4 regions of the Mesorhizobium sp. P2_E7 genome follow, and region 1 is predicted to be linked to each of the others. Evidence: predicted binding sites of a transcription regulator. Region 1 holds the regulator's gene; each other region holds the start of a gene.
What was found. Region 1 encodes LexA, which represses DNA repair genes until DNA is damaged. Its sites were predicted from a motif close to TGTTCNNNNTGTGTTCNG; they were not measured.

Region 1 (7,381 bases):
CGCGGTGCAGCAGGATGCCGGCATCGCCGTCGATGAAGGTGATCGCCGACTCGCAGCTCGCCGTCGAGGTGAAGCCGGGGTCGTAGGTAAAGGCGCCGGTGGTGCTGTAAAGCGCACCGATGTCGATGACGTCAGGCCCGACCGAGCCGCTTCGCACCTTGAATTCGTGCGTCTTGCCGGCCAGTTCGAGCGTGGCAGTCGACGGGTGCGTCGTCTTGCTGCCGGGTTCCAGTTTTGTCGCAGCTTCGCTCATTCTCAAACTCCTTCATGTTCCTCATGCCGGCAAGGCAATTCCTGCAAACGACACGTCGAAATCACCGGAATGCGCGAACTCGCCACCGCATTTTGGGAGGGTGCGTGCCAGATTGGGCCAAGGCCTAATGTTGCACTGCGAAACGCGCCTTTCAATGCCAATCTTCTTGGGCCAGTTCGCTCCTAATCGATTTGATCCGCAATCCGCGCCAGGCTTTCCTCACGGCCGAGCACGGCAAGCACGTCGAATACGCCGGGCGAGGTGCTGCGGCCGGTAAGGGCTGCTCTCAGCGGTTGGGCCACCGCGCCAAGCTTGTGGCCGCCGGCCGTCGCGAACGCGCGCACCGCGGCTTCCGCCGCAGCGGCCGTCCACTCGCCCGAAACCGTCTGCAAAGCCGCATGCGCGCCGCGCAGGATCGCGCGCGCATCGGCATTGAGCAGGCCTGCCGCCTTCTCGTCGACTGGCAGCGGCCGCTCGACGAACAGGAAGCCGGCGCCATCGGCCAGCTCCACCAGTGTCTTGGCGCGTTCCTTCAGGCCAGGCAGCGCGGCCAGCAGCTGCGCCTTCCTGGTGTCGTCAAGGCGGGCAGCCAGCGCCGGGCCGCCTTCGAGATAGGGAAGCGTGGCGACGAAGATGTCGAGCAACTGGACGTCGTCCATCTTGCGCATATGCACGCCGTTCAGCGCATCGAGCTTGGCAAAGTCGAAGCGCGCCGCGCCCTTGTTGACGTCGCCAATGTCGAACCATGCGATCATGTCCTTGATCGACATCACCTCGTCGTCGCCATGGCTCCAGCCAAGGCGTGCCAGATAGTTGAGCAGCGCCTCGGGCAGATAACCCATGGCGCGATAGGCCTCGACGCCGAGGGCGCCATGCCGCTTCGACAATTTGGCGCCGTCGGCGCCATGGATCAGCGGGATGTGCGACATGGACGGCACCTCCCAGCCCATGGCGTTGTAGATCACCGTCTGGCGCGCGGCATTGGTCAGATGGTCGTCACCGCGAATGATGTGGGTGACGCCCATGTCGTGGTCGTCGACGACGACGGCATGCATGTAGGTCGGCACACCATCCGAACGCAGGATGATGAAATCGTCGAGATCCTTGTTGGGAAAGCGCACCTCGCCCTGCACGCGGTCATGCACCACGGTCTCACCCTCGGTCGGCGCCTTGATGCGGATGGCGCCCCTGACGCCGGCGGGCGCCTCGGAGGCGTCGCGGTTGCGCCACGCGCCGTTGTAGCGCGGCGGCAGGCTCTTGGCGCGCGCTGCCTCGCGCATCGCCTCGAGCTCGGCAGGCGTCTCGTAGGCGTAATAGGCTTTACCCAGGCGCACCAATTCCTCGGCCACCTCGCGGTGGCGCGGCGCACGCTCGAACTGCGACACGGCACCGCCATCCCAGGACAGGCCGAGCCAGGTCAGCCCATCGATAATGGCCTGGGTTGCCGCTTCGGTGGAACGCTCGCGATCGGTGTCCTCGATGCGCAGAAGCATCGTGCCGTCGGTGTGCTTGGCGTACAGCCAGTTGAACAGCGCGGTGCGCGCGCCACCAATATGCAGGTAGCCGGTGGGCGAGGGGGCAAAACGGGTGACCACCCTGTTGGACATGGCAATTTTGTTGGACATGGCAATTCTCGGGCAAGGCTAGAAAGCGGGGGCGTGATCGCGCGGACTTTCGCGCTTTGCGCGTTCATGTAGCATAGGGGGTCTGGGGCGCAAGGGGCAGACCCGATGGCTGAACGGGGCCGGGGCGGGAAGGAGGGCGAGGGCGCAGAGGCAAGCGTCAGCGAACGATCGTTGTTTGCAGATGTTCCCTATGCCGAGCCGATGCCGGTTGCGCTGCCCGAACTGCAGCCCGGCATCGTGCCTTTGCCGCCGGATGGCGCCGCGCCGGTCCCGGTCACCGCGCCCGCACCTACAGTCCGTTTGCGCCGGCTGCTGCGCCGTTCGTCATGGCCCGCAATCCGCCGCAGCGTTGCCGTGGCGGCCGGCACCGAACTCGACCGCGGCGTTGCCTTCCTGCTGGTGCCGGTTTTCCTGGCGGCCGGCGTCATTGTCTATTTCTCGCTGCCCGACGAGCCCGGCTTTGCCCAGCCGATCTCCATCGTGCTGCTCTTGGCATGTTGTGCTGCCGTCACCCGGTCGCGGCCGAGGACGCATCTGTGTCTTATGGCTGCCATGCTGTGCGCGCTTGGCGTCGTCGCCGCCAAGGTCGAGACCTGGCGCGCCGGCACGCAGATGCTCGGCGCCGAGATTCAAACAAGGTTGACCGGCCGCGTCGTCAGTCTCGAAGAGATGGAAAACGGGCGCGTCAGGCTGACGCTCGACGTGATTTCCACCGCTTACCCCAAGCTGCGCTACGCGCCGGAACGGGTCAGGCTCTCGGCGCGTGGGATTCCGGCCGATATGACCGCCGGCTCCCTGATCACCGGCTATGCCAGGCTACTGCCGCCAACCGGTCCGGTGCGGCCGGAGAGCTACGATTTCTCCTTCGACAGCTATTTCACCGGCATCGGCGGCAGCGGCTTCTTTCTCGGCAATCCCAAAACCATCGCCGCGCAGGGACCGCCGCCGCTGACCGCACGGCTCTCTTCGGCCATTGAGAATGCCCGCGAAAACATAGCCGACCACATCCGGAGCAAGATCGGTGGCGCCGAAGGCGAGATTGCCGCAGCGCTGATCGTCGGCGTGCGCGCCGGCATTCCGGACGAGGTCAACGAGGCGATGCGGCGCACCGGCATCTACCACATCATTTCCATTTCCGGCCTGCACATGGCGCTGGTTGCCGGCACCATCATGGGCTTGCTGCGCGGCGCCTTCGCGCTGTTTCCCGATTTCTCCTCGCGCCGGCCGGTCAAGAAATATGCAGCCGCCGCAGCGCTTGTCTCCATCGCCGCCTATCTCGTCATTTCAGGCATTGTGGTTGCCGCCGAGCGCAGCTTCATCATGCTGGCGGTGATGCTGATCGCCGTGCTGTTCGACCGGGCGGCGCTCACCATGCGCAACCTGGCGATCTCGGCGATCGCCGTCATCCTGGTGTCGCCGCATGAGGTCGTCGGCCCGAGTTTCCAGATGTCGTTTGCCGCCACCGCCGCCCTGGTCGGCGCCTATGCCGGCTGGGCCGACTACCGCGCCGACAGGGTGAGAACGCCGCCTGCGAGGCGCTCTTTCGTCAGCTTCCTGTCGCGAAAATTCCTGCTGGCCATGGGCGGCCTCGCCATGACCTCGATTATCGCTGGAAGTGCCACGGCGCTGTTTGCCATCTGGCATTTCCAGCGCGTGTCACCGCTCAGCCTGCTCGCCAATCTGGCCGTGATGCCGATTGTATCGTTAATCGTCATGCCCTTTGCCGTGCTCAGCGCGCTGGCGATGCCATTCGGCGCCGATGGGCCGTTCCTCTATGTGATGGGCAAGGGTCTGGCGGCCATGATCGCCATCTCCGCCTGGATTTCCGAACGTTCGCCGGTCGATGCCGTCGGGCTGATCCCTATCCGCTCGGTGCTGCTGGTGGCGGTCGCCCTCGTCATCGCCACCATGGCCACCACATGGCTTCGGCTGGCGGCCGTGCCTTTCGCGCTGGCTGGCCTGTTGACGGTGCCGCAGGTACGCACGCCCGATGTGCTCATCTCCGAGGATGCGCATCTGGTGGCCGTGCCGATCGGAGGCGGCGAGCTAGCCCTCAATCGCGAACGCTCCAACGAATTCACCACAGACAACTGGAAACGCGCGCTAAGGGCGGAAACCATTATCCCGCCTGAGATTTTCGAGGCAACGGATACGCGGTTCGATCTCGATCCGCTCGACCTGCCGCCCGGCTCGCCCTTCTACTGCACAGGTGATCTCTGCATTGCCCGGCACCCGGCCGGAGCCATCATCGCGCTGGCAAAAGACCGCAAGACAGCCCGACCGGCCTGCGCTTTCGCGAGCCTGATCGTCATCGACGATGCCACCGCCTACAATCCGTGTCGCGACCCGCTGGTGCTGGTCGTGACCAAGAAGCAGCTTGCCCGCGACGGCAGTGCCGCCGTCTTCTTCGATCCGCAATCGGCCGCGACAACGCCAACCATACGTTTCGCCGTCGACAAGCCCTATCGTCCCTGGCACGAGCAACGCCGCTTCTCACGCGAAGCACGCGGCCTGCCGCCCTACAAGGAGCGCGAAAAGTACAAAACTAAGCCGGCTCAGTAGCGCCGGATCAGCCCGACAAGCTTGCCCTGCACCTTGACCCTGTCTGGCCCGAAGATGCGGGTTTCATAGGCCGGGTTTGCGGCTTCCAGCGCGATCGAGGCGCCCTTGCGGCGAAAGCGTTTCAGCGTCGCTTCCTCTTCGTCGACCAGCGCCACGATGATCTCGCCGGGGCTGGCGGTGTCGGCATTGCGGATGATGACCGTGTCGCCGTCGAAAATGCCGGCCTCGATCATCGAGTCGCCCTTGACCTCGAGCGCGTAATGTTCGCCGCCCATGATCATGTCCGGCGGCACCGAGATCGAATGGGTTTGGTGCTGGATGGCGTCGATCGGCACACCGGCGGCGATGCGGCCCATCACCGGGATCGACACCGCCGAAACTGCGTCGTCATTGCCGGCCGACATCGAACGCGACGATGAGGCCGGCTTGATCTGACGGCCGAGACCGCTTTGCCCCACACCGCCCTGGCCAGAACCGCCTTGTCCGAGACTGCCCTGGATGACGCTTGGCGAGAACTTCTTCGCCGCATTGAGGCCGGGTGCGATCGAGTCGGGCAGCCGCAGCACTTCCAGCGCGCGCGCCCGGTTCGGCAGCCGGCGAATGAAACCGCGCTCCTCCAGCGCCGTGATCAGGCGGTGAATGCCGGACTTGGACGCAAGGTCGAGCGCCTCCTTCATCTCGTCGAAAGACGGCGGGATTCCGCTCTCCTTCAGGCGTTCATGGATGAACATCAGGAGTTCATGTTGTTTGCGCGTCAGCATCGCGGCCCCCACGGGTTCTGAAACCAGAATCAGAAAAAACAAACCCAGAACAAACACTATCTGTTCCAGTTGTGTTCCGCAACCTTTTAAAGTTTAATGAATGCGTTGACGTTTTGTTCAGCGTAACGTTCCGCGCCGCGATCGGCGCCCGCGCTCGTTTGCCGGCAACGGAGTGAAAACGCCGGTGGCCTGCGCCATCGGGTCAATTCATGCCTTGCCAGATCGCTGCCGCTTTTTCGGGCGGGGCTGCGCTGCATCCGTCGGCGCGCCCGGTTCACTCTGGGCATAGACCTGCAGCGTGTAGCCGATGTGAACGCTCATCAGCGTTTTTGCGCCCTCAGTGTCGCGGTCAAGGGCTGCTTCCATCAGTTCGGTGTGGTGTTCGATCGCCACGGCGTCGCGCAGCGCCTCCATGGCCTTCTGGTGTCCGTCCTCGCGGCCGGCGGCCGCGCGCAGCGTCGGCGCGAGGCCCAGAAAGCGGTGGTGGCGATGCAGTTGATCGGAGATCGTCGCGTTGAAACGCAGCAGCCAGCTGGATCTCGCGGCACTGAGCAGCGCCGCGTGGAAGGCATCATGTTTTTCGTACCACGCATCGACGGCCTCATCCGAGGGATCATCGAGAACGGACCCGCAGCGTGAGAGGCGGTAGTGGGCGGCAACGACCGTGTCTTCCCATTGATGGTCGCCCTTTTCGATCGATTCCACCAGCAAGGGCAGTTCGACCACCAGTCGCGCACGCGCCAGGTCTTCGAGCTCGGCTCGGGACACGGGAGCGACCGCAAACCCACGGTTGCTGATGGCGGTCACAAGCCGTTCGGCTTCCAGTCGTGACAGTGCCTCGCGCAGCGGCGTCCAGCCGATGCCATAGGTGCCGCGCAGCGTGCTCAGCTTCAACGGCGCGGCAGGCGCCAGCCGGGTCGCAAGAATATCGCGCCTGAGCAGCCGATAGGCCGTTTCCGTCTTCGAGGACTGCTCGTCGTCCAACATCGTAACCCATCAGTCAGATTGCTCGGCTGCTGATTATATATCAAAGCCTTTCATCACGCAAATTATATATAATGTTTGACAGGTCCAGGAGGACCCCTCAAGATCGCCGGCATGTTTAGGGCGGACAGGCTCCGCCGAATGCTGTTGTTCAGGGAGGAGCGCCGGATCATGAGCATGACACCCGATCTCGCTGCAATCGAAGCGATGGATGCCGCCGATCCGCTGCGTTCCATGCGTGAACGCTTTGTCTTGCCGCAGGGCGTGATCTATCTCGACGGCAATTCGCTGGGTGCCGCGTCGCCGGCCGTCTTCAGCGAATTGCAGCAGGCCGCCATGCAGGAATGGGCGCAGGATCTCATTCGCGCCTGGAACACTGCCGGCTGGTTCAACATGCCGGTGGAGCTCGGCGATCAGCTCGGACGACTGATCGGCGCGGCTGAGGGGCAGACGGTGGTCTGCGACACGACCTCGATCAACATCTACAAGCTGCTGCACGCGGCACTCGGCATGCGGCCGGACCGCTCGGTCATCGTTGCCGAGGGCGACAGTTTCCCGACCGACCTCTATATGGCCGAAGGCGTCGCTTCGACCCGGCCGGGAACGCGGCTGCGGCTGGAGGGCGTCGACGCGCCTGCAATCGAGGATCTGATCGACGACAGCGTCGCCGTCATCCTGGTCAACCACGTCAACTACAAATCCGGCCAGTTGCGCGACATGGCGGCGCTGACGCGCAAGGCGCATGACGCCGGCGCGCTGATCATCTGGGATCTCTGCCACACCGCCGGCGCCTTGCCGGTCGAACTTGACAGTGTCAATGCCGATTTCGCCGTCGGCTGCACCTACAAATACCTCAATGGCGGCCCGGGCTCGCCGGCCTTCATCTACGCGGCCGAACGCCACCATGGCGATGTCCATCAGCCGCTCAGCGGCTGGTGGGGCCATGCGCGGCCCTTTGCCTTCGAACAGGGCTTTGCCGTCGGCAGCGGCATCCGCCGCTTCCTGTGCGGAACGCAGCCGGTGCTGTCGATGCGGGCGCTCAAGGGGGCGCTCGATATCTGGAACGATGTCGACATGGCGGCGGTGCGCAGAAAGAGCATCGCGCTGACCGACCTGTTCATCCAGCTCGTCGAAGCCAGATGCGGCGCCTACGGGCTTGAACTGGAAAGTCCTCGTGACGGCAGCCAGCGCGGCAG
Region 2 (7,381 bases), on a different contig from region 1:
GTTGCATGGCGGCGATCTGTTCCTTCAACTCCTGAAGGTCGTCACCGCCCTTTTCCGGCGCTTCCTTGCGGGCCGGCTCGGGTGCGGCCGCGGCAGCGCCGTTCGAGGTGGCTGACGGGAACGGCGTGAACAGGCGCATGGCGTTCTGGAACATTTCCATGTTGCGCCGCGTCTGCTCTTCCAGCGCCTTGATCGGCGTGGCGATCTTCATCACATCCAGCGGCGACTTGCCGATCGCGCCCTTCATCTGCTCGCGGAAGCGTTCCTGTTCCTTGGAGAAGGCGATCATCGACTGTTCGAGGAAGCTCGGCACGATCATCTGCATCTGGTCGCCATAGAAGGCGATCAGCTGGCGCAGGAACGGGATCGGCAGCATGTTCTGCCCGTCCTTGTTCTCCAGCTCGAAGATGATCTGGGTCAGCACCGGATGGGTGATGTCGTCGCCGGTCTTGGCGTCCTGGACGGTGAACTCTTCGCCCTTCTTGACCATCTCGGCCAGATCCTCGAGCGTCACATAGGTGCTGGTGCCGGTGTTGTAGAGACGGCGGTTGGCATATTTCTTGATAATGATTGGGTCGTCTTTCGCGGCCATCAGCATCCTCCCGGGGACACCGGCGTGCCTGAGTAAGCCGCCGGTAACGATTGCGCCATTTTTAAGGATATGCGCAAAAGCTCCATAATTCCAAGCGCTTTGTGCAGTGCGGCATCATTTATTGCTGCATGGCGGGCTAAATATGCTGCGCAGCAAAGCCCAGGCGATCGCGCCGAGCGCGCGTGCCCTGCTTGCGGCGCATGGCCGGCATGCCCATTTCCGGTTTGACTTGGGGTGTGGAACGGGCAAGAAAAGTCCAACAAACACCCAAGAATACGACCTCGAAGTCTGGAGAGAAACATGTCCGCTGCCAATTCAATCGTCGTCGCCAGCGCCGCACGCACCGCTGTCGGCTCCTTCAACGGCGCCTTCGCCGCCACGCCGGCGCATGAGCTTGGCGCCATCGTCATCAAGGAGCTTTTGTCGCGCGCCGGTGTCGCGCCGGGCGAAGTCGACGAGGTCATTCTTGGCCAGGTGCTGACGGCAGCCCAGGGCCAGAACCCCGCCCGCCAGGCGTCGATCAATGCCGGCCTGCCCAAGGAGACCACCGCCTGGGGCCTCAACCAGGTTTGCGGATCGGGCCTGCGCGCCATCGCGCTCGGCATGCAGCAGATCGCCACCGGCGACGCCAAGGTGATCATCGCCGGCGGCCAGGAATCGATGTCGCTGTCGCCGCACGCCGAGCACCTGCGCGCCGGCGTCAAGATGGGCGACTACAAGATGATCGACACCATGATCAAGGACGGCCTGTGGGACGCCTTCAACGGCTACCACATGGGCAACACCGCCGAGAACGTCGCCCGCCAGTTCCAGATCACCCGCGACGACCAGGACCAGTTCGCGCTGGCATCGCAAAACAAGGCCGAGGCCGCGCAGAAGGCCGGCAAGTTCAAGGACGAGATCGTCGCCGTCACCATCAAGGGCAGGAAAGGCGACACCATTGTCGACCAGGATGAATACATCCGCCACGGCGCCACCATCGACGCCATGACCAAGCTGAAGCCGGCCTTCGACAAGGACGGCACGGTGACCGCCGCCAACGCGTCCGGCATCAATGACGGCGCGGCCGGCGCGCTGCTGATGACCGAGGCCGAAGCGTCGCGGCGCGGCATCACCCCGCTGGTGCGCATCGCCTCATGGGCGACCGCCGGCGTCGATCCGGCGATCATGGGCACCGGACCTATTCCCGCTTCGAAGCGGGCTCTGGAAAAGGCCGGCTGGTCGGTCAAGGACCTCGACCTCGTCGAGGCCAACGAAGCCTTCGCCGCCCAGGCCTGTGCGGTCAACAAGGGGATGGGCTGGGATACCTCGATCGTCAACGTCAATGGCGGCGCGATCGCCATCGGCCATCCGATCGGTGCGTCGGGCGCGCGCGTCTTCAACACGCTGGTTTTCGAGATGCGCCGCCGCGGCGCCAAGAAGGGCCTCGCCACGCTCTGCATCGGCGGCGGCATGGGCGTCGCCTTGTGCGTGGAAGCGCTGTAAGAACGACAACTAGGTACCAACGGAAGCGGGTGGGGAAAGAGGAATTACCCACTCGTTCATGCGACAACTTTAATGCCTGGGAGGACACATGACCAAAGTAGCGCTCGTCACTGGCGGATCACGCGGCATCGGCGCCGCGATTTCGATCGGCCTGAAGAATGCGGGTTACACCGTTGCCGCCAACTATGCCGGCAATGACGAGGCTGCGGCGAAATTCAGCGCCGAGACCGGCATAAAGACCTACAAATGGTCCGTCGCCGACTACGACGCCTGTGCTTCCGGGATCAAACAGGTCGAGGCCGATCTCGGCCCCGTCTCGGTGCTGGTCAACAATGCCGGCATCACCCGCGACGCCATGTTCCACAAGCTCACGCGCGAGCAGTGGAAAGAGGTCATCGACACCAACCTCTCCGGCGTCTTCAACATGACGCATCCGTTGTGGGGCGGCATGCGCGACCGCAAGTTCGGCCGCGTCATCACCATCTCCTCGATCAACGGTCAGAAAGGCCAGGCCGGCCAGGTCAACTACTCCGCCGCCAAGGCCGGCGACATCGGCTTCTCCAAGGCGCTGGCGCAGGAAGGTGCCCGCGCGGGCATCACGGTCAACGTCATCTGCCCCGGCTACATCGCCACCGAGATGGTCAAGGCGATCGACGAGAAAGTGCTCAACGAACGCATCATCCCGCAGATCCCGGTCGGCCGGCTCGGCGAACCGGAAGAGATCGCGCGCTGCGTCGTCTTCCTCGCTTCCGAAGACGCCGGCTTCATCACCGGCTCGACCATCACCGCCAATGGCGGCCAGTACTTCGTTTGAGACCAATATTTCGGCTGAGAGAAAAACGGGCCCTTGAACGGACCCGTTTTTCCATCGCCGGCCGGCATGCTCGGAGAGCCTGGGGGTGAGGCGCTGCCCCATTCCGGCACGCAAAGATTAACTGCCTCCGCTCGGTCTGTGCGAAACCCGCTTCACAAGCTGTGAATTGTCGGTGGACAAGCTGTGGATAACACAACATGTTGGGGTGAACAAAACGGGAAAGTCCCGGCATCGCTGATTCGTCGCCGATTCGTTCCGGCTTTGACCGAAACGTTAATGACGAAGGCCGAAATGCCCGGCCAAATGGTTAAGGCTTGTTAAGAAAACTCAATAATTTCATAATCTTGACTGAGGCCGAGCGAGCCACGACGACGCTTCACCGGCAAAGGTTAATGCCAAAGCTCGCCCTGCATGAATCGGGCCAGTTTCGGCGATTCAGCATGTGGTGCGACTCCCAGTCGCAAAACCCACATGTAGCCGTGAACAAAAGCTGAATCTGCAGGAGTCACTGATTCGTCGCCGATTCGTTCCAGACTCGTTCCAACTGTTAATCGGGAGCGAATCCGGAATGCGAAGAAGACTCCGCAACTGACGACCGGAACATTCCGCTTTCGCTTCGCGGTTGAAATCCCTATGTGTCGCCTGTCATACGCGCCAGTTAAGGTGCGCTCCCGACAACACGATGCAGAAAGCCTCATTTCCAGGCCGATGAACATCCAGCCGAAACATACCGAGCCGCTGATCCTGTCGGGCCGCGACGTGACCGCCGTGCTTGGGCCGACCAACACCGGCAAGACCCATCTCGCCATCGAGCGCATGGTCGCGCATGAGAGCGGCATCATCGGCCTGCCGCTCCGCCTTCTGGCGCGAGAAGTCTACGCCCGCGTCTGCGAAAAGGTCGGCGCCCACAAGGTGGCGCTGATCACCGGTGAGGAAAAGATCCAGCCGCCCGGCGCGAAATATTCGGTCTGCACCGTCGAGGCCATGCCGCGCGAGACGGATGCCGCCTTCGTCGCCATCGACGAGGTGCAACTCGCCGGCGATCTCGAACGCGGCCATATCTTCACCGACCGCATCCTGCACCTGCGCGGCCGCCAGGAAACGCTGCTGCTCGGCGCTGCCACCATGCATGGCATTCTGCAGCGCCTGCTGAAGGGCGTCTCGGTGGTGACGCGGCCACGGCTGTCGCATCTCGCCTATGCCGGTTCGAAGAAGCTGACCCGTTTGCCGCGTCGCACCGCCATCGTCGCCTTCTCCGCCGACGAGGTCTACGCCATCGGCGAACTGATCCGCCGACAGCAAGGCGGCGCTGCCGTCGTGCTCGGCGCGCTGTCGCCCCGCACCCGCAACGCCCAGGTGGCAATGTTCCAGGCGGGCGATGTCGACTATCTCGTTGCCACCGATGCCATCGGCATGGGTCTCAACCTCGATCTCGATCATGTTGCCTTCGCCCAGAACCGCAAATTCGACGGCTACCAGTACCGCAATCTGACGGCCGCCGAACTCGGCCAGATCGCGGGCCGTGCCGGACGCCATCTGCGCGACGGCACTTTCGGCGTCACCGGCCAAGTCGATCCGCTGGACGAGGAACTGGTCAAGCGCATCGAAGGCCATGAATTCGATCCGGTGAAGGTGCTGCAGTGGCGCACCGCGCATTTCGATTTCGCCAGCCTCGATGCGCTGAAACGCTCGATCGAGGCCAACGCGCCGGTCGAAGGCCTGACGCGGGCGCTGCCGGCGGTCGATGCGCAGGCGCTCGAACATCTCTCCCGCGACGAGGATATCCGCGCTCTCGCCACCAACCCCAAACGCGTGGCGCTGCTGTGGGAAGCTTGCGCGCTGCCCGACTACCGCAAGATCGCGCCGGCCCAGCACTCCGACCTGATCGCCTCGATCTACACCGACCTCGCCAAACACGGCCATGTCGACGAGAACTACATGGCTGAGCAGGTGCGCCGGGCCGACACCACCGAAGGCGATATCGATACGCTGTCGCATCGCATTGCCCAGATCCGCACCTGGACATTCGTGTCCAACCGACCGGGATGGCTGGCCGATCAGGCACACTGGCAGGAAAAGACGCGCGAAATCGAAGACAGATTGTCGGATGCGCTGCATGAGCGGTTGACGAAACGGTTTGTAGACCGCAGGACTTCCGTCCTCATGCGGCGCCTTAGAGAAAATACAATGCCTGAAGCCGAAATCAGTCCTACCGGAACCGTCCTTGTCGAAGGCCATCATGTCGGCGAGTTGCAAGGGTTCCGCTTCACCGCCGACCAGAGTGCCGGCGGCGAAGACGCCAAGGCCGTGCGCACGGCAGCCCAAAAAGCACTGGCCGCCGAGTTCGAAGCGCGCGCCGAACGCTTCGGCGCCTGCGCCAATGGCGACCTGGCGCTGGGCTCCGACGGCACGCTGCGCTGGATCGGCGCGCCGATCGGCACGCTGGTTGCCGGCGAGGACGCGCTGAAGCCGCGCCTGGTGCTTTTGGCCGACGAGCAGCTGACCGGGCCCGCCCGCGACAAGGTGGCCGCGCGCGCCGAGCGCTTCGTCAATTTCCAGATCGAGTCATTGCTGAAGCCGCTGGTCGACTTGAAGAATGCCGAGCAGATCACCGGCATCGGCCGCGGCATCGCCTTCCAGCTCGTCGAGCATTTCGGCCTCATCAACCGCCGCGATATCGCCGAAGAGATGAAGTCGCTCGACCAGGAGGGACGCGCTGCCTTACGCCGGCTGGGCGTCCGCTTCGGCGCCTACCATGTCTTCGTGCCGGCGCTGATCAAGCCGGCGCCCGCCGGACTGATCACGCTTTTATGGGCGCTGAAGAACGACGGCAAGGACAAGCCCGGCTTTGGCGACGTGGTCCACGCGCTGGCCTCCGGCCGCACCTCGGTGGTTATCGATCCGGCCTTCGACAAGACTTTTTACAAGCTCGCCGGCTACCGCAATCTCGGCCGCCGCGCCGTGCGCATCGACATTCTGGAGCGGCTGGCCGACCTGATTCGGCCGGCGACCAACTGGAAGCCCGGCCTCGGTCAGCGCCCGGACGGCGCCTATGACGGCCAGTCCTTCATGGTGACGCCGCCGATGATGTCGATCCTCGGCGCCACCGCCGACGACATGGAAGAGATCCTCAAAGGCCTCGGCTACCGCGCCGAGCCGAAGCCGCCCGCGGAAGTGAAGGCGCGGCTGGAGGCGCAGGACAATGCCGCGCGGGAAGCGGCTGCGGCCAAGCTGGCAGCGGACGCGGCTGCAAAGGCAGCGGCGGAAGCCGCGGCAGCGAATGTGACAGCCGAAGCGCCGGCCGAGGGCACAGAGCCGGATGCGGCCGTTGAAGCTACCGCCGCAGAGGTCACGTCAGAGGATACCGCAGAGCCCGCCGCCGAAGCGGCAGCGGAGGCTGTTTCGGAAATGCAGGTCGAAGCTCCGGCAGAAGTCGCGGAAGAAGCTTCGCCCGTCGCAGAAGATATTGCCGTAACCGACGCCACCGTCACCGAAAGCGCCGACCCCCTTACCTCCCCCTCGATGGGGGAGGTCGCGGCGCGAAGCGACGCGGGTGGGGGTGATGGCGCTGACGATGCGGACACCACCAACGCTGTAGCCGCAACCGGCGACGCCGGCGCTGCCACCGCCCCGGCGCTGCGCGCCGACCCTCCCCACGAGGGGGAGGGTGAAGCAAGCCAAGCCGCGCCAGAGGCTGAAGAGCCGAAGCCGATATTGTTGTGGCGCCAGGGTCGTTTCGAGCAGCGCCCGCGCCATCGTCACGAAAACCGCAATCGCCCGCGCAATGGCCAGGCCGCGCGCACCGATGCGCCTGCCGATGCAGCCGGCGGACAGCCGGCGACGGGTGAGCGGCCGGCCTATCAGGGCCGCCGCGACCAGCGCGACGGTGCCGCCAAGCCGCGCTTCGACCGCTCGAAGTTCAAGCCCAAGCCGCTGGCCGAAGGCGAACAGCGCCGCGAGGGCAAGCCGCAAGGCGAGCGCTCGCGCGAAGGCCGCCCCGACTGGAAAGGCGGCAGGCCGGAAGGCAAAGGCGGCCCACAAGGCGGCAAGCCGGCATTCCAGGCCAAGCCGCGCGAGGAACGCCCGGTGCGCTTCGACCCGGATTCGCCTTTCGCCAAGCTCGCCGCCTTGCGCGACCAGCTGAAGAAGTAGGCTTAGGCTCGGTTCGATGGTTGCCGAGGGTCGCCAGCGCATCGACAAATGGCTGTTCTTCTCGCGCGCGGTGAAATCGCGCTCGCTGGCGGCCAAGCTGGTGGTCGCCGGACGCGTCCGCATCAACAGCGACAAAGCAGCGCAGGCCTCGGATCTGGTGAAGCCTGGCGACGTTTTGACCATCACACTTGATCGCCGCATCTCCGTCTGGAAGGTGCTGGCTACAGGCGTGCGGCGTGGCCCGGCCGAAGAAGCCCGCACGCTCTACGAGGACATGTCCCCGCCGCCGGCGCCGAAAGGCGAGGCTGTTCCCGATGCCATTCCCGCGTTGCGCGAGG
Region 3 (7,381 bases), 930 kb from region 1:
GACAACCCCTATCAGGACAGCGACGAAGCCTTGCCCGACGATGCCGAGGAAGCCGCCATTGGTCGCGACCCCGCGAGGCGCGGTGGCCCTTTCGACGAGGTGTAGGCTCGAAGCAGTCTACGCGGACTTTGGTGGTGTTTGCCGGAACTCTTCGTCTGTTCGCTGGTTAGGAAATCATCCAACCCCGAAGGAGACCAGACATGGATCACACCAATCACGCACGACTTGCCAGCACGGAATTGACGCCTGAGATACTCGAAGGCGCGACCATCTATGGCCCCGACGATGAGAAGATCGGTTCGGTCGATCATCTGCATGGCAGCGAGGTTGTCATCGACGTCGGCGGCTTCCTTGGCATCGGCGCCAAGCCGGTTGCGGTCGCCACCAGCCAGCTGGATTTCATGCGCGACGATGACGGCGACGTCCACGCCGTCACCAGCTGGACCAAGGACCAGCTCAAGGCGATGCCGGAGCATCGCGACTGATATTTCGAAGGGTCCGGCTGCGGCCGGGCCTTCGTTCGTCACGCCAGTGCGCCCTGGCGGCTTGGCTTCAGCGGCGCTCTGGTGATCACGGAGAGACCGATGATCAGAAAACTCAAATCAGGGAAATATCGCCTCTATTCGCGCAAGGTCGATGAAAAGACCGGACGGCGACGCAACCTCGGCACCTTCGACAGCCGCGAGGCGGCCGAGAAACACGAACGCGAAGTCCAGTATTTCAAGCGCCATTGAGATCGCTCATCCGGCCTCTTCAAGCGCGCACAAGCAATCGCCCGACGCTGAGCGCGCGCGTGCGCGCTCCGACGGCGGCCGGCGAGCCGGCGCCCGGCAACCGCCGGCGCTTGAGTGCCGACGGGCGCGCGACCGGACCTTTAGTTCGAAGCGGGATCGCCCAGCGCCTCGGTGACGAAGGACGCCGCGATCAGGTCGTCGGCATCGATGCGTAGGGACCCTTCGCTACCCCCCATAATGGCCGCGACCTTTTGGAAGGTCTGCATCTCGTATTCGGTAATCCTAGCGTTTCGCATCCTGGCTTTCAGATCGGCGATGCGTCTGCCCAGTGAGGCGGACGTTCCGATTTCTCTTTTCGACATTGTGTAGTGCTCCTCCCCCAACCCATGCCTGGTTTTGCCCTCTGCCCGCTTGGCTGTACCCATGACTGCCTATTTATAAGGCAGCACGAATACAGTCGCGGCAACGCGCAGTATTGGGGAAGGTTCCAGCGTAAAATGGTCACGAAATAATACGGGAGGGCCGGCGGCCCGAGGCGGCGACACGCGCCCGCAACCACCGGCTGCGGCCAACGGGCCGACCTACCCCCGTCGCTGTTGGCGACGAGGGCCGGACTGCGATCGCCTATGCGAACAAGTCAGCGAGTGGCCGACGGTACGGCTGCGGCAGAACGCGCCGTTTCGGGCGAGAAGACCACGAAAGCAAAGACCAGAACGGCAGCGGCGACGATGAGCGAGCCGCCGGCAACCACAGGTTCGAGCGCCGGGTTTCCCTGCAACATCACGTAGAGGGCCGGCAGCATGATCACCAAGCCAATCGTGTAGAGCCAGTAGTGGATCATGGCGATGCGGCGCGCCGCCTTTTGTGGATTGAGCGCGTAGTAGCCGCCGAAGATGGCGCTCGTCACCCAGCCCAGCAGGTTGATATGCGCATGCGCCGGGAAAGCGCTGTGCTCGCCGGAGATGGCCATCTGCAAGCCGGCCGCAATCCCCAATATGAGGAACACGATGGCGGTTTTGAAAAAAAGTTCTGAAACCCTAGGCATGTCGTTTCTCCCCCGATGCCGTTTACCCAAGCATTGCAGAGGCTACATCCGCGGGTGAAGATTTTCCATGCCATACTTGGGGTTAGTAACGCTTTTCCCTTGATATTGGCAGTTCCCTCGTGCCGTCAAAAAAGCCGCCGGGGCGAACCCCAGCGGCTTGGTCATTCGATTGGCCGTTTTAACCGCGATCGGCTTTACGGCGTTGCCGGAGGAGCCAGCGTGGCGGCCATCTGGTCGATCTTCTCGGCAAGCACGCCGTTGGCCCAGTCGGTGACCTCGGCGTCGACCGGCTTGTTGGCCATATCGGCGAGTGCGTCATCGAGCGATGGGATGTCGGCGGCAGCTTGGACGGCCGCAGCCTTGGCATCCAGTGCCGCCTGAGTGGCGTCATCCACCGCGGCCTGCGCGGCATCGAGATCGACCTGGGTCGGGACCTCGTCGGGCGGGGTAAGCGGGTCAGCCGCTTTCGCTTTTAGCGCTTCGAGCGCGGCCTGGGCGTCGAGGACCGCCTGATCAGCGGCTACGACCGCGGCTTGAGCGTTCTTGGCTACTGCCGACTGCGTCACAAAAGCCTGGATGCCAGCGAACTTCTTGCTCTTGGAGTTCAAATAGGCGTTGATGTTGCGTTGAAGCGAGTTCAGCCGGCCAAGCTTGGCGTGGATGTTCTTTTCCTTGGGCGTCGCGGCGACTTCGACGTCATCGACAGCCTGGTCGTCGGTCGAAGCTTTCTTGCCGGCATGAGCCGCTGCCGACTTGCCATGCGACGCGCTGTTGCCGGATTTGCCGCTGTTGCCGGATTGGCCGTTATTGCCGTTGCCGCCGCCATTGCCACCACCATGGCCGTGGCCACCACCGTTGCCGTTACCACCAGCACCGGCCAAGGCCGGAGAGGCCAGGAGTGCAAACGCGGCAACCGCCGCCAAAAGAGTTTTTCGGGATGTCATGATACCTCCTCGAGGGGATAGCCACCTCCGCCGACTCGGCTATAGCAGCGTCATATGAGAATTTGCTAATTCGACTGGGTAAACTTTAGACAAATGTGGTTGCGATACGCGATAGTCGGCCTGCAAAAGGCCGGAGACGATTTTGTAAATCATTGAAATATAAGACGAATATGAAAATCACGGCGCGGATCGGCCCTTTGCGCGACTGACGCCCTATACTGATCAGACCTTAGGCCCAATTGGCCGTGACACTTAGGTCGCAGCCAACGGAACCATGACCGTCGTCGCGTAACTTATCGAGCAGGCGTCGAATGCTGGATACGGCCGATTGGTCGCCCCGCAGGCACGACCTTCCAAGCGCTTGCGGCATTGCGCCTATGGCATCCGCAAGATATCGGCGCCGGCCTGTTCATCGAACAGCACGGCGCAGCCGCGCCTCAGCGCCACCGCAGACAGGGCATTGGCCACCGCCTCGTCCGGCGACACGAAATCGCCGGTCAGCACCCGCAACTCTTCCACCGCCTTGGCCATCGACACGCAGTGCCCGGCAACGCGATCGCTCGTGCAGGCGTCAACGACGCTGACGAGGTCGATCATCTCGAACTGGCCCATACCGGCCTCCACGAAACAGCGTCCCTTCACGACAATGAACGCTGTGGCGAGCGACAATGTTCCGCCGGCCCCGGACAAGGCAGATCAATCGACGGCCTGGGTCTCCAGCGAATTCACTAGACGTAAGCGCCGCGCTTGACAGTGGACCCTGTTTGTTCTCTATTTGTTCGTCAAAACCACCCTAGCAACAGACGCGGCTAATGCTGCAACGCCCAAAGGAACGGTCGGGATGGAACCCACCATCCTGCATGCGGATCTCGATGCCTTCTATGCCTCGGTCGAGCAGCTGCTCGACCCGTCGCTCAGGGGCAAGCCGATTGCCGTCGGTGGCGGCGTCGTGCTGGCCGCTTCTTACGAGGCCAGGGTTTTTGGCGTGCGCGGCGGGATGCCGGGCCGACGCGCGCGGGAGCTTTGCCCGCAATTGATCTTTGTCAGCGGAAATTTCGGCGAGTACCAGAGGCTGGGCGACGCCGCGATAAAAGTGCTCGACGATTTCACGCCGCTGGTCGAGCGCATTTCCATCGACGAGGCCTTTGCCGATGTCGCCGGCTGCACGCATCTGTTCGGGTCGCCGGCCGAGATCGCCGCCACGGTGCGGCGGCGTGTACGGGCCGAGCTCGGCCTGCCGATCTCGATCGGCGTGGCGCGCACCAAGCACCTGGCCAAGATCGCCTCGCAAGTGGCGAAACCCGACGGGCTGGTGGTGGTCGATCCGGCAACGGAGCTCGCCTTCCTGCACGATTTGCCGATCGGACTGATGTGGGGCGTCGGCCCGGCGACCAAGGCGCGGCTGGCCGAGATCGGTGTCGAGACCATCGGCCAGTTGGCCAAGACCCACAGCGGCGCGCTGCGCCGGCTGCTCGGCCCCGCCGCCGGCGAGAAGCTGGCATCGCTGGCGTGGAACCGCGACCCGCGAAAACTCGAGACGCATCGGCGGGCGCATTCGGCCGGCGCGCAGTCGGCGCTCGGCAAGCGGCCGGCCGAGGCCCATGTCTTCGGGCCTGTTCTTCTGCACCTGGCAGATCGGGTCGCCAGCCGCCTCAGGGCGAAATCGCGGCCCGGTCGCACGGTGACCGTGCGGGTGCGTTTTGCCGATCTACGCGCGGTCACGCGCTCGCTGACGCTCGAGCAGCCGATTTCAGCAACCGTGATGCTGGCCGAAATCGCCGAGGAACTGGTGCGCGGCGTGCTTGCCGCCAACGCTGGCGAGAAGTCCATCTCGCTGCTGGCGATCTCGGTGTCGCAACTCGAGGAAAGTGCCGAGCTGCAGCTGGACCTGCCGCTCGGGCTTGCTGACGAGAAACAGCGGCCCGGCAGCAAAAAAGGCCTGGCGCGCTTTGGCGCCGACCGCGCCATCGACAAGATCCGCCAGCGATTTGGCAAAGAGGCCGTGGGCTATGGCGCGGTGGCGCTGGAAGCCCGGCGCTCGGTTCCCGACGCCTTCCGCGAACTGGCGGAAAAGGAGCTGTGAGAAATTATCGGCCGGTGTGCCAATAGCGATGCACCTTGACGCCGCTTGCGCTTGCCCCATCCCAAGGCTCGCAAGCGATGCCGTCATGGTCGGCATCGTGCGTCGTCCAGTAGCCCGGCTCTCCCCTATGCGCAGGCGCCAGGCCGACGGCACGGGCAGCGCTACAGTTCGGAAATGCCGCAAGGTGCCTGAGCACGGCCCAGGGCGAGTCAAACCGGACGCCCAGAAAGCCGTAGACGATGTAGCCGGACAACAGGATGAACGGTGCCAGCATGGCCAGCCACCTCAACCTGCCCACCTGATGGCGTGGAATGGATCGGTGGGAGCGGCTCAGCATCGTTCCTCCCTTCGGACGCCTGCCGCCACCGCGCCGGGCGTCGGTTCTTCGGTGGCGAGTCTGAGACGCGGCATGGCGACCACCGCCGGCTGCGGCCGCGGGAACAGCTTGGCCAAAATCTCATGCTTGGGGCCGAAAGCCTGGACGCGGCCCTGGTTCATGGCGAGGATGAAATCGACCGTGGCGAGCGCGCTCGGCTGGTGCGCCACCAGCACGACGATGCCGCCGCGTTGCCGCACGCCCATGATCGCCTGCAGCAGCGCCTGCTCGCCTTCGGCATCGAGGTTTGAATTCGGCTCGTCGAGCACCACCAGGAATGGATCGCGATAGAGCGCGCGGGCCATTGCGATGCGCTGGCGCTGGCCGGCCGAGACCGCCTCGCCGAGCTCGCCGATCTGGGTTTCGTACCCGCCGCGGAAACCGACGATGAGATCATGCGCGCCGGCTGCATTGGCCGCGGCAATGATCGCCGCGGGATCGGCATCGGGCTCTAAACGCGCGATGTTCTCGGCGACCGTGCCGGCAAACAGCTGCACATCCTGCGGCAGATAACCGATGAAGCGGCCACGATCCTCCGCCGACCACTGGTGGAGGTCGGCGCCGTCGAGGCGAATCTTGCCGGCGGCGGGCTGCCAGGCCCCGACGAGCGCCCTGACCAGCGTCGACTTGCCCGAACCGCTCTGGCCGATGATGCCGACGGCATGTCCCGCCTCAAGGGCAAGACTGGCGTCGTGCACCAGGAGCCGCTGCGTGCCGGGGGCGGCGACGCTGACGCCCTGCATCAACACGTGGCGGCTTGGGGCCGGCATCACCATCGGATCGGCGTCGGCCGGCACTGCAGCGAGAATCCTGGTCAGCCGCTGCCAGCCCTGCCGCGCCGTCAGGAAGCCTTTCCAGTTGGCGATGACGAGGTCGACAGGGGCCAATGCGCGGCCGCTCAGGATCGAGGCGGTGATGATGATGCCCGCGGTCGCCTGCTGCTCGATCACCAGCCAGGCACCGACGCCGAGCATGGCCGACTGCAGCAGCATGCGCAGCCCCTTGGACACGGCGCCGAAGCCGCCGGCGATATGGCTGATACGGCGCTGCTCGGCGAGATAGATGCGGTTGGCGTCTTCCCATCGCCTGACCATCCTGCCGCCCATGCCAAGAGCCGCAATCACTTCCGCGTTGCGGTCATCGGTGGACGTCAGGCCGTCGCGGATGATGCCGATCTGGGTGCCGGAGGTGACCGGCTTACGCGTCAGCCTCTCGGCAAGGACGGTCAAAACGACGAGCACGATCATGCCGACCAGGGCAGTCAGGCCGAGCAGCACATGGAAGATGAAGATGACGGCCAGATAGAGCGGCAGCCACGGCAGATCGGACAGGGCGGTCGGGCCGCTGCCCGACAGGAAGGCGCGCACGCTGTCGAGGTCTCGCACCGCCTGCATGCTGTCGCCGTTCCGCCCGACCTTGAGCGGCAGCTTGAGGACGCTGGAATAGACGCGGGCGCCGAGCGCCTCGTCAAGGGCGCCACCGATGCGCACCAGAATGCGGCCGCGCACGAGATCGAGCACGCCCTGCCCTGCGTAAAGGATGACGACGAGCACACTGAGGCCGATCAGCGTCGGTATGCTGCGGCTCGGCAGCACGCGGTCGTAGACTTCGAGCATGTAGAGCGAGCCGGCGAGCATCAGCACGTTGAGCACGCCGCTCAACAGCGCGACCGCGGCGAAGGCCGAGCGGCAGCCTGCAAGTGCGGCCGCGAGCTCGGACGTCGCGGATCCTGCCGCCGGCCGCTTTGCCCTCCCCGGCTGTGGCTTGCCGTCGGCCAGCCGAACCGGGGCTGGAGTCATGGCAGGCTCACGGCGAGAAGACCTCCAGATGGAGAGCAAAAGCAGCGCGCCGAGCGTTCCCCCAAGAACCGCCCAGCGCGTGCCGATTTCTGACACCGCCAACTGCACTTCGCCCTCGCGCTTGCAAGCGCGCTCTCTTGTTGGCCGCACAAGGCGGCTGACTACCCCAGACCTGTTGTAGCACCGGGCGTGCCCGCGGAACGCGGCATCGCCGGCAATGAGCTGTTCGTGACGTAAGCGGCTTTGAACAGGGAGGGCCGGGCGGGGCGACTGCGCCCATTCGCCCGACACAGCTTCCCCGGATGACGGAATTGATCCGCCGTCGGACTGACTGCCATGCTCACGCCCATACCCCAAACGCGCGCGGTCTACGTCGACCGCCTGAGCCTTATTCTTCCCC
Region 4 (7,381 bases), on a different contig from region 1:
CCAGCGTCAACGGCATGACCCAGACCGCGATGGACGCAAACCGGATCCGCCGCCGGCCGAACCGGCGCGCCGTCTTGCGCCAGCGAATGAAGTCGCTGGCGATTCGCAGCGGCACTGCCAGGAGAAACAATGCGATCTGACCGGCAATGCGGGCAACGCTGCGCCGCAGCCGACCGGCCAGCGACAGCGCAAACACCACCATGGCAACGAGCGCGACCGAGACCGACAGCGGGCTGACATTTTCGGCCAGCGGCAGCAGCGCGACGAACAGGGCGGCCGGCCTGAGCCACGGCATCGGGGAATTGAGGGCAGCGGGATGCACGGCGACAACCGCGCCGGCCGTCACGATGGCGAACAAAAGGACGGTGATCCCGGCCGGCTGGTCGTAGAAGAAAAAATCCGCCAGCGCGACGAGCAGGACGGCGCTGCCGAAGCGGCTGCAAAAGGTCGGCGAAAGGGACGATGTCATGCACGGACTTTCCTGATGATCCCGCCGGCGGGCGGGCGGATAAAAGGGAGCAGGCTTGCCTCGTGGCGAGGGCGGGCCTCCGGCCGCGGCGGTTCGACCAGCCACCAGCTTTCGCTGCGCAGCCGGTAAGGCAGGGACCAACGGTGGATGTTTCGCTGTTGCATGCCGCTGTTGTCGCGGATCCGCATGGATACGACAGGGCACAGCGGAGGAGGTTTTCCGCAGAAACGTGCAGTTTTCGTGCAGGACCTGCGCTTCGAGGCTGGGGCGCTCCCCTAGCTAGGCTCCTTTCCTCTCCCTCCGGAGGGGGGAGAGGTGGCTCGGCGAAGCCGAGACGGAGTGGGGGAACCACCTGGCAATCGCCGCGAACGGACATAGGAAGGGCACTAGGCACAAGCATCGCCTTGCCTTGCGCCGAGGGGTCGACCCCCACTCCGTCGAGCTTCGCTCGACACCTCTCCCCCGATCGACGGGGGAGAGGAAGGGCGCCCTTCCGCAACTGCCGAGGAGGACAGGCAGGTGAAGCGCCAGCTTCGGCGATTGGCTCGCAGCCCAGCCGAAGCGACTGTTCCACCCTTGCCTCACCCGCTCCCTGGCGGCATAGATCGGCCATGACAAGCGAACCCTACCGCCCGCGCCGCTCTGTACTCTACGTCCCGGCCTCCAACGACAAGGCGCTGGCCAAGATCGCGACGCTTGCCTGCGATGCCGTGATCATCGACCTCGAAGACGCCGTTGCCCCCGCCGACAAGATCGCCGCGCGCGAAAAACTGGCCGGCATTTTCACCAGCCGGCCGAAACAGCACTGCGAGATGATCGTGCGCGTCAACGCACTGGCCAGCGAATGGGGCGCCGACGACCTGCTGGCCGCGGCGAAATTCGAGCCCGACGGCATCCTGCTGTCCAAGGTCGCCACACCGCGCGACGTCCTCGAAGTCGGCGACGTCCTCGACGACAATTTTGCCCCCGACAGCATCAAGCTCTGGGCGATGATCGAAACGCCGAAAGCCATGCTCAACATCGGCGCCATCGCCGAACTCGGCCGCGACCCGGCCTCACGCCTCAATTGTTTCGTTGCCGGAACGAACGATCTGGTCAAGGAAACCGGCGTTCTGGCGACGCCCGACCGGCGCTACCTCGTGCCGTGGTTGATGCAGATGGTGCTGGCGGCGCGCGCCGGCGGCATCGACATGCTCGACGGCGTCTCCAACGATTTTCGCGATCCTGAAGCCTTTGCGCGCGAGTGCACGGAAGCCGCCGCCATGGGCTTCGACGGCAAGACGCTGATCCATCCGGCTCAGATCGACGCCGCCAATCGCACCTTTGCGCCCGCGCCCGAAGCCTTGGCCGAGGCGCGCGCGGTGAAGGACGCTTTCGCCTTGCCGGAAAATGCCGGCAAGGGCGTGATTGCGCTGGACGGCAGGATGGTCGAGCGGCTGCATCTGGCGCAGGCCGAAAAACTGCTGGCGAAGGCGGCCGCCATCAGCGCATGATTGGCTAAGCCGGCTTCGAAAAAGATCACGCCTGACAACTCGGAATTCCAGGACAGGACCTGACCCATGAGACTTTACCGCTTTCTATCCGCCCCTGACGATTCCACCTTCTGCCACAAGGTGACCGCGGCGTTGAACAAGGGCTGGCACCTCTACGGCTCGCCGACCTACGCCTACGACAAGAAGACCAAGTCGATGCGCTGCGGTCAGTCGGTGGTGAAGGACATCGACGGCCAGGAATACGGGCCGGATACCAAGCTGAGCGACTGGTAGGCTTGCAAGCACCGACGCAGGCTGTGTCGAGATTCAGGTCAGGCCGAGCCGAGAATGGCTGATGATACCGAGAACCGGGGCGGAGCGTACTTTTGGGTACGTGAGCACCGGAAGCGCAGGAGGCTGCCGTTCGCAGGCCGGCCTCACCTGAATATCGGCACAACCTACTCGGTCGCCTCTTCGATCTTCTCCATATCATCGTCCGACAGGCCGAAATGGTGGCCTATCTCGTGGATCAGCACGTGGGTGACGATGTCGCCCAGCGTCTCTTCGTTCTCGGCCCAGTAGTCGAGGATGGCGCGGCGGTAGAGCGTGATGCGGTTCGGGCCCTCGCCGGTCTGCGGGTTCCAGCGTTCGGCGATCCCGCGGCCTTCGAACAGGCCAAGCAGGTCGAACGGCGTTTCCAGCGACAGATCGTCCATGATCTCGTCGGTTGGGAACTCGGCAATCACGATGACGATCTCGCCGGTCAGCTTGCGAAAATCGTCCGGCAGATGTGCGTACGCCTCCAGCGCCAGAAACTCCATTTCCTCGATCGAGGGCGAGAGTTCGTCGTGCCAGGTGCGGGTCTTGTAGATGCGGGCCATGCTTTGTCCTTTGATCCCGGCATATAGGCTTTCGCACCGGACTCGGCAATGAAGCGGCAATTCCATGACGTCAATGACCATAGAGGAATAAATTCCTTCTGACTCCGCTTGACTCTTCCGACGCCCTCTGGAATCTATAGGAACATAACAGGAACAATTGTGCGAGAAATTGACCGTCATGGCGACTTCAGCCGTGGCGCGGGAGACTGTTTTTGCCCTGCGCCGCCAGATCGCGAAGATCGAGGGAACGCTGCCCGAGCGCATGGCCGCGCCGGCCAGCGAGCGGCTTCGCGCGGGTGCTGACGGCTATGTCGGCGCGCCCGACCTCGATGTCGCTCCGGATGTCACCATCATCCGGCGCGGCCTCGCCGTGGCCTCGCCGGATGCCTTCCTGCCCACCGGCGTCGAACGCCTCGATGCAGCGCTGAGCGGCGGCCTGCCGAAAGCCGCGCTCAGCGAAATCCATGGTCTCGAGACCCGCAATGCCGGGGCTGTCGCCGGCTTTGTGCTGTCGCTGGTCAGCCTGATCCTCAAGGGACAGAACCTGCCCGTGCTGTGGATCGGCACGTCGGAGATTTTTCGCGAGGCCGGCTTTCCCTATGCCAGGGGATTGCAAACCCTGTTCGGCATCGCGCCGGAGCAATTGCTGTTTTCCGAGGCACCGAAACTCACCGATGCGCTGTGGGTGGCCGAGGAGGCCGCGAAGATGACCGCGCTCGCCGCAATCATCCTCGAAATCCGCGGCAGCCCGCAGCGGCTCGACCTCACCGCAACGCGCCGGCTGCACGCCCGCGCCCAGAACGCCGGCCGGCCGGTGTTCCTGCTGCGCCAGGCCGGCGAGGCCGAACCGACCGCCGCCCCGGTGCGCCTCATCGTGTCGGCCGCGCCGGCGGCGTCACGCCGGACGATCGCCGGGCCGCTTGCCGGCTCGATCGGCCGCCCCGCCTTCACCGTCAGCATCGGCAAGAGCCGCACCGCTCTGCCCGGACAATTCACACTGGAGTGGAACCCCGATGAACACCGTTTCGAAGAAAGACGGCCGCGCGAAGAACGGCCAGAGAATTCTGTCGCTGTGGTTTCCGCATCTCGGGGCGGAGCGGATCCTGCGCCAGCGCCTGGGACGGTCGTGGCGTTCCCGGCCGTCGGATCATTTGCCTTTGGTGATCAGCCATCGCGACCGCAACGCCCAGCGCATATCGGCCCTCGACGAGCGGGCTGAGGCGCTGCATCTGAAGCGCGGCATGGGCATCGCCGACGCGCGCGCCATGCATCCCTCGATCGACATTGTCGAGGCCGATCCGGAGGCCGACCGACGACTGCTCGAAGGCCTCGCCGACTGGTGCGACCGCTACACGCCGCTGGTGGCGCTTGACGGCGCCGACGGGCTTTACCTCGACGTCACCGGCTGCACGCATCTGTTCGGCGGCGAACGCGCCATGCTGGACGATATTCTTGCGCGCTTTTTCCAGCAGGGTTTCGATGTCCGCGCCGGGCTGGCCGCGACGCCGGGCGCGGCCTGGGCGGCGGCGCGTTTTTGCGGCGACCGCATCGTTGTCTCCGGCGAGGAGGAAGCGCTGCTTGCCCCTTTGCCGCTGACCGCTTTGCGCATCGAGCCGGATATCCGCGCCAGCCTGGAAAGTGTTGGCCTGCGCACCGCCGGCGCGGTCATGGCTGCACCGCGCGCGCCGCTCGCCCGCCGCTTCGGCGCCAGCTTGCTGTTGCGTCTCGACCAGGCGCTCGGGCGCCTCGACGAGGCGGTATCGCCGCGCCTCCCCGTGGCGCCGCTTTCGGTCGAGCGCCACCTTGCCGAGCCGGTCGTGCTGACCGCCGAGATCGAGCGGCTGGTGGAAATGCTGGCGGTGACGCTGAAGGTCGACCTCGAGCGCCGCGGCGAAGGCGCCAGGATGCTGGCGCTGCTGTTGTTTCGCGTCGACGGCGCCGTCAGCCGCATCGCTGTCGGCACGTCACGGCCCTTACGCGAGCCGAAGCTGATCCAGCGCCTGTTCCACGAGCGGCTTACCGCGCTCGAACAGGATATCGATGCCGGTTACGGCTTCGACCTGGTGCGGCTTTCCGTGCTGGCGGCTGCCGCCTTCGACATGCAGCAGGCCGATTTGACCGGCGAGGCGCAAGATGACGGCGCCGACATCGCGCTGTTTGCCGACCGCATCCGCGCCCGGCTCGGCGACAATGCTGTGCTGAAAGCGGTCGCCGTCGAAAGCCATCTGCCGGAACGCGCCGTCGCCACCATTCCTTTCTCCGAGGCGCCGCAACGAACCACACCGCCGAAAAAGCCCGACCGGAAAGACGCGCCGCCGGCAACCATCTTCCCGCCGGAGCGGCCGATCCGGTTGTTCCGTTCGCCCGAGCCGATCGAGGTGCCGGCGACCGAAATGCCGGAGGGGCCGCCGATGAATTTCCGCTGGCGCCGCGCGCTTTATCGGGTCACGCGTGTGGAGGGGCCCGAACGCATCGCCGCCGAATGGTGGCATGAAGCCGTCAGTGATCCGGTCACCTCCACCCGCGACTATTTCCGCATCGAGGATGCCGACGGCCGCCGCTACTGGCTCTACCGGCAAGGCCTCTACGGCAACCCGCAAGTGCCGCCGCGCTGGTTCATGCATGGGGTGTTAGCATGAACGCGCTCACCGTCATCCCCTATGCCGAGTTCGGCATCCAGTCGAACTTCTCCTTCCTGCGCGGCGCCTCCAAACCGGAGGAGCTGGTGGTGGCCGCCAAGCTGATGGGATTCTCGGCGATAGGGCTTGCCGACCGCAACACGGTCGCCGGCGTGGTCCGCGCCTGGCAGCAGGCCAAGGTCGAGAAGCTCGCCTACCACCCCGGCTGCCGGCTGGTGTTCGGCGATGGCACGCCGGACATTCTCGCTTACCCGCAGAACCGCAAGGGCTGGGGTCATCTCTGCCGCATGCTGACGCAGGCCAATCTGCGCGATGAAAATGAGAAGGGCGCGACCCTTCTCCAGCGCAGCGACCTGTTCGAATGGGGCGACTTGCTGTCGCTGGCGGTGCTGCCCGATCTCTCGACGAATGCTGACGATCCCCTGGCATTGATCCGTCAGTTGAAGGACCGGTTCGGCGCAAACCTGCGGCTTGGCGTGGCGCCGGACTATCGCGGCAATGACCGCTTCCGCATCGAGCAGGCGGCCGCCATGGCCGAGGCCGCCAGCGTGAAACTGATGGCGACCAACGATGTGCTTTATCACAGCGCCGAACGGCGCTCGCTGCAGGATGTGCTCACCGCCATCCGCCTCAATGTGCCGGTCGCCGAGGTCGGGCTGGAGCTGACGGCCAATGCCGAGCGCCACCTGAAGCCGCCGCTGGAAATGGCGCGTCTCTTCCGACGCCATCCCCAGGCGCTTGCCGAGACCCTGCGCTTTGCCGAGGAGCTCAGCTTCGCGCTCAGTGACCTCCAATACAATTATCCCGACGAGCCGACGCAATCGGGCCTCGGGCCGCAGGCCGAGCTCGAGCGTCTGGCCAGGGAGGGGGCCGCCACGCGCTATCCGGCGGGCGTCCCCGCTTCCGTCTCGCAGCGCATCGGCGAAGAGCTCGCTCTGATCGAGCGCCTGAACTATGCGCGTTATTTCCTGACCGTCTACGACATCGTCCAGTTCGCCCGCAACGAGGGCATTCTTTGCCAAGGCAGAGGCTCTGCCGCCAACTCGATCGTCTGCTTCTGCATCGGCATCACCGAGGTCGGCCCGGAGCGCATCGACACGCTGTTCGAGCGGTTCATTTCCGAAGAGCGCAACGAGCCGCCCGACATCGACGTCGATTTCGAGCATGAGCGGCGCGAGGAGGTGATCCAGTACATCTACTCCAAATACAGCGCCAAGCGCACCGCGCTGGCGGCCGCCATCATCAGCTATCGCGGCCGCTCGGCGCTGCGCGAGGTGGCGAAAGCCATGGGCCTGTCGGACGATGTCCGCAGCGCGCTCTCCAGTTCGATCTGGGGCTGGTCGACCTCAGAGCTCGGCGAGAAGGAGGCCCATGCCGGCGGCCTCGATCGCAACGAGAACTCGACCCGTCACGTGATCGCCCACGCCAACGAAATCATGGGCTTTCCCCGGCATCTGTCCCAGCATGTCGGCGGCTTCGTCATCACCAGAGACCGGCTCGACGAAATCGTGCCCATCGTCAAGACGGCGATGGAGGCGCGCAAGATGGTCGAGTGGGACAAGGACGATCTCGACGCGGTGAAGATTTTGAAGGTCGACGTGCTGGCGCTCGGCATGCTGACCTGTCTGAAACGCGCCTTCACCTTGCTCACCGATCATTATCCGGATGCGCGCGATGAGTATGGCAGGCCCTATGTGCTGGGCAGCCTCCCGCCCGAGGACAAGCGTGTCTACGACATGATCGGCCGCGCCGACACACTCGGCGTCTTCCAGATCGAATCGCGTGCGCAGATGTCGATGCTGCCAAGGCTCAAGCCAAAGGATTTCTACGACCTTGTCATCGAGGTGGCGATCGTGCGGCCGGGCCCGATCCAGGGCGACATGGTCCATCCCTATCTGCGCCGCCGGCAAGGCAAGGAGA

Region 2: AC1DYC_RS20895 (helicase-related protein) is a predicted target of LexA. The motif match lies at 3,417-3,434, and genes of this name have one in related genera.
Region 3: dinB (DNA polymerase IV) is a predicted target of LexA. The motif match lies at 3,489-3,506, and genes of this name have one in related genera.
Region 4: AC1DYC_RS22100 (ImuA family protein) is a predicted target of LexA. The motif match lies at 2,961-2,978, and genes of this name have one in related genera.

Annotation. Positions count from the first base shown of each region.
Region 1 is NZ_JBFUER010000001.1:1,152,586-1,159,966, forward strand. It holds gene gltA (citrate synthase) at 1-253, opposite strand, end outside; gene gltX (glutamate--tRNA ligase) at 436-1,860, opposite strand; gene AC1DYC_RS05840 (ComEC/Rec2 family competence protein) at 1,984-4,440, shown strand; gene lexA (transcriptional repressor LexA) at 4,434-5,201, opposite strand; gene AC1DYC_RS05850 (GntR family transcriptional regulator) at 5,409-6,188, opposite strand; gene kynU (kynureninase) at 6,357-7,381, shown strand, end outside.
Region 2 is NZ_JBFUER010000003.1:358,341-365,721, forward strand. It holds gene phaR (polyhydroxyalkanoate synthesis repressor PhaR) at 1-592, opposite strand, end outside; gene AC1DYC_RS20885 (acetyl-CoA C-acetyltransferase) at 893-2,077, shown strand; gene phbB (acetoacetyl-CoA reductase) at 2,166-2,891, shown strand; gene AC1DYC_RS20895 (helicase-related protein) at 3,600-7,043, shown strand; gene AC1DYC_RS20900 (RNA-binding S4 domain-containing protein) at 7,060-7,381, shown strand, end outside.
Region 3 is NZ_JBFUER010000001.1:219,832-227,212, reverse strand. It holds gene AC1DYC_RS01160 (hypothetical protein) at 1-105, shown strand, start outside; gene AC1DYC_RS01155 (PRC-barrel domain containing protein) at 201-485, shown strand; gene AC1DYC_RS01150 (hypothetical protein) at 585-734, shown strand; gene AC1DYC_RS01145 (hypothetical protein) at 875-1,096, opposite strand; gene AC1DYC_RS01140 (hypothetical protein) at 1,372-1,779, opposite strand; gene AC1DYC_RS01135 (hypothetical protein) at 1,974-2,723, opposite strand; gene AC1DYC_RS01130 (hypothetical protein) at 3,099-3,335, opposite strand; gene dinB (DNA polymerase IV) at 3,565-4,806, shown strand; gene AC1DYC_RS01120 (excalibur calcium-binding domain-containing protein) at 4,811-5,080, opposite strand; gene AC1DYC_RS01115 (type I secretion system permease/ATPase) at 5,137-6,981, opposite strand.
Region 4 is NZ_JBFUER010000004.1:165,627-173,007, forward strand. It holds gene AC1DYC_RS22080 (DUF4153 domain-containing protein) at 1-469, opposite strand, end outside; gene AC1DYC_RS22085 (HpcH/HpaI aldolase/citrate lyase family protein) at 1,081-1,962, shown strand; gene AC1DYC_RS22090 (DUF1737 domain-containing protein) at 2,029-2,235, shown strand; gene AC1DYC_RS22095 (metallopeptidase family protein) at 2,400-2,822, opposite strand; gene AC1DYC_RS22100 (ImuA family protein) at 3,001-4,041, shown strand; gene AC1DYC_RS22105 (DUF6504 family protein) at 3,983-5,461, shown strand; gene AC1DYC_RS22110 (error-prone DNA polymerase) at 5,458-7,381, shown strand, end outside.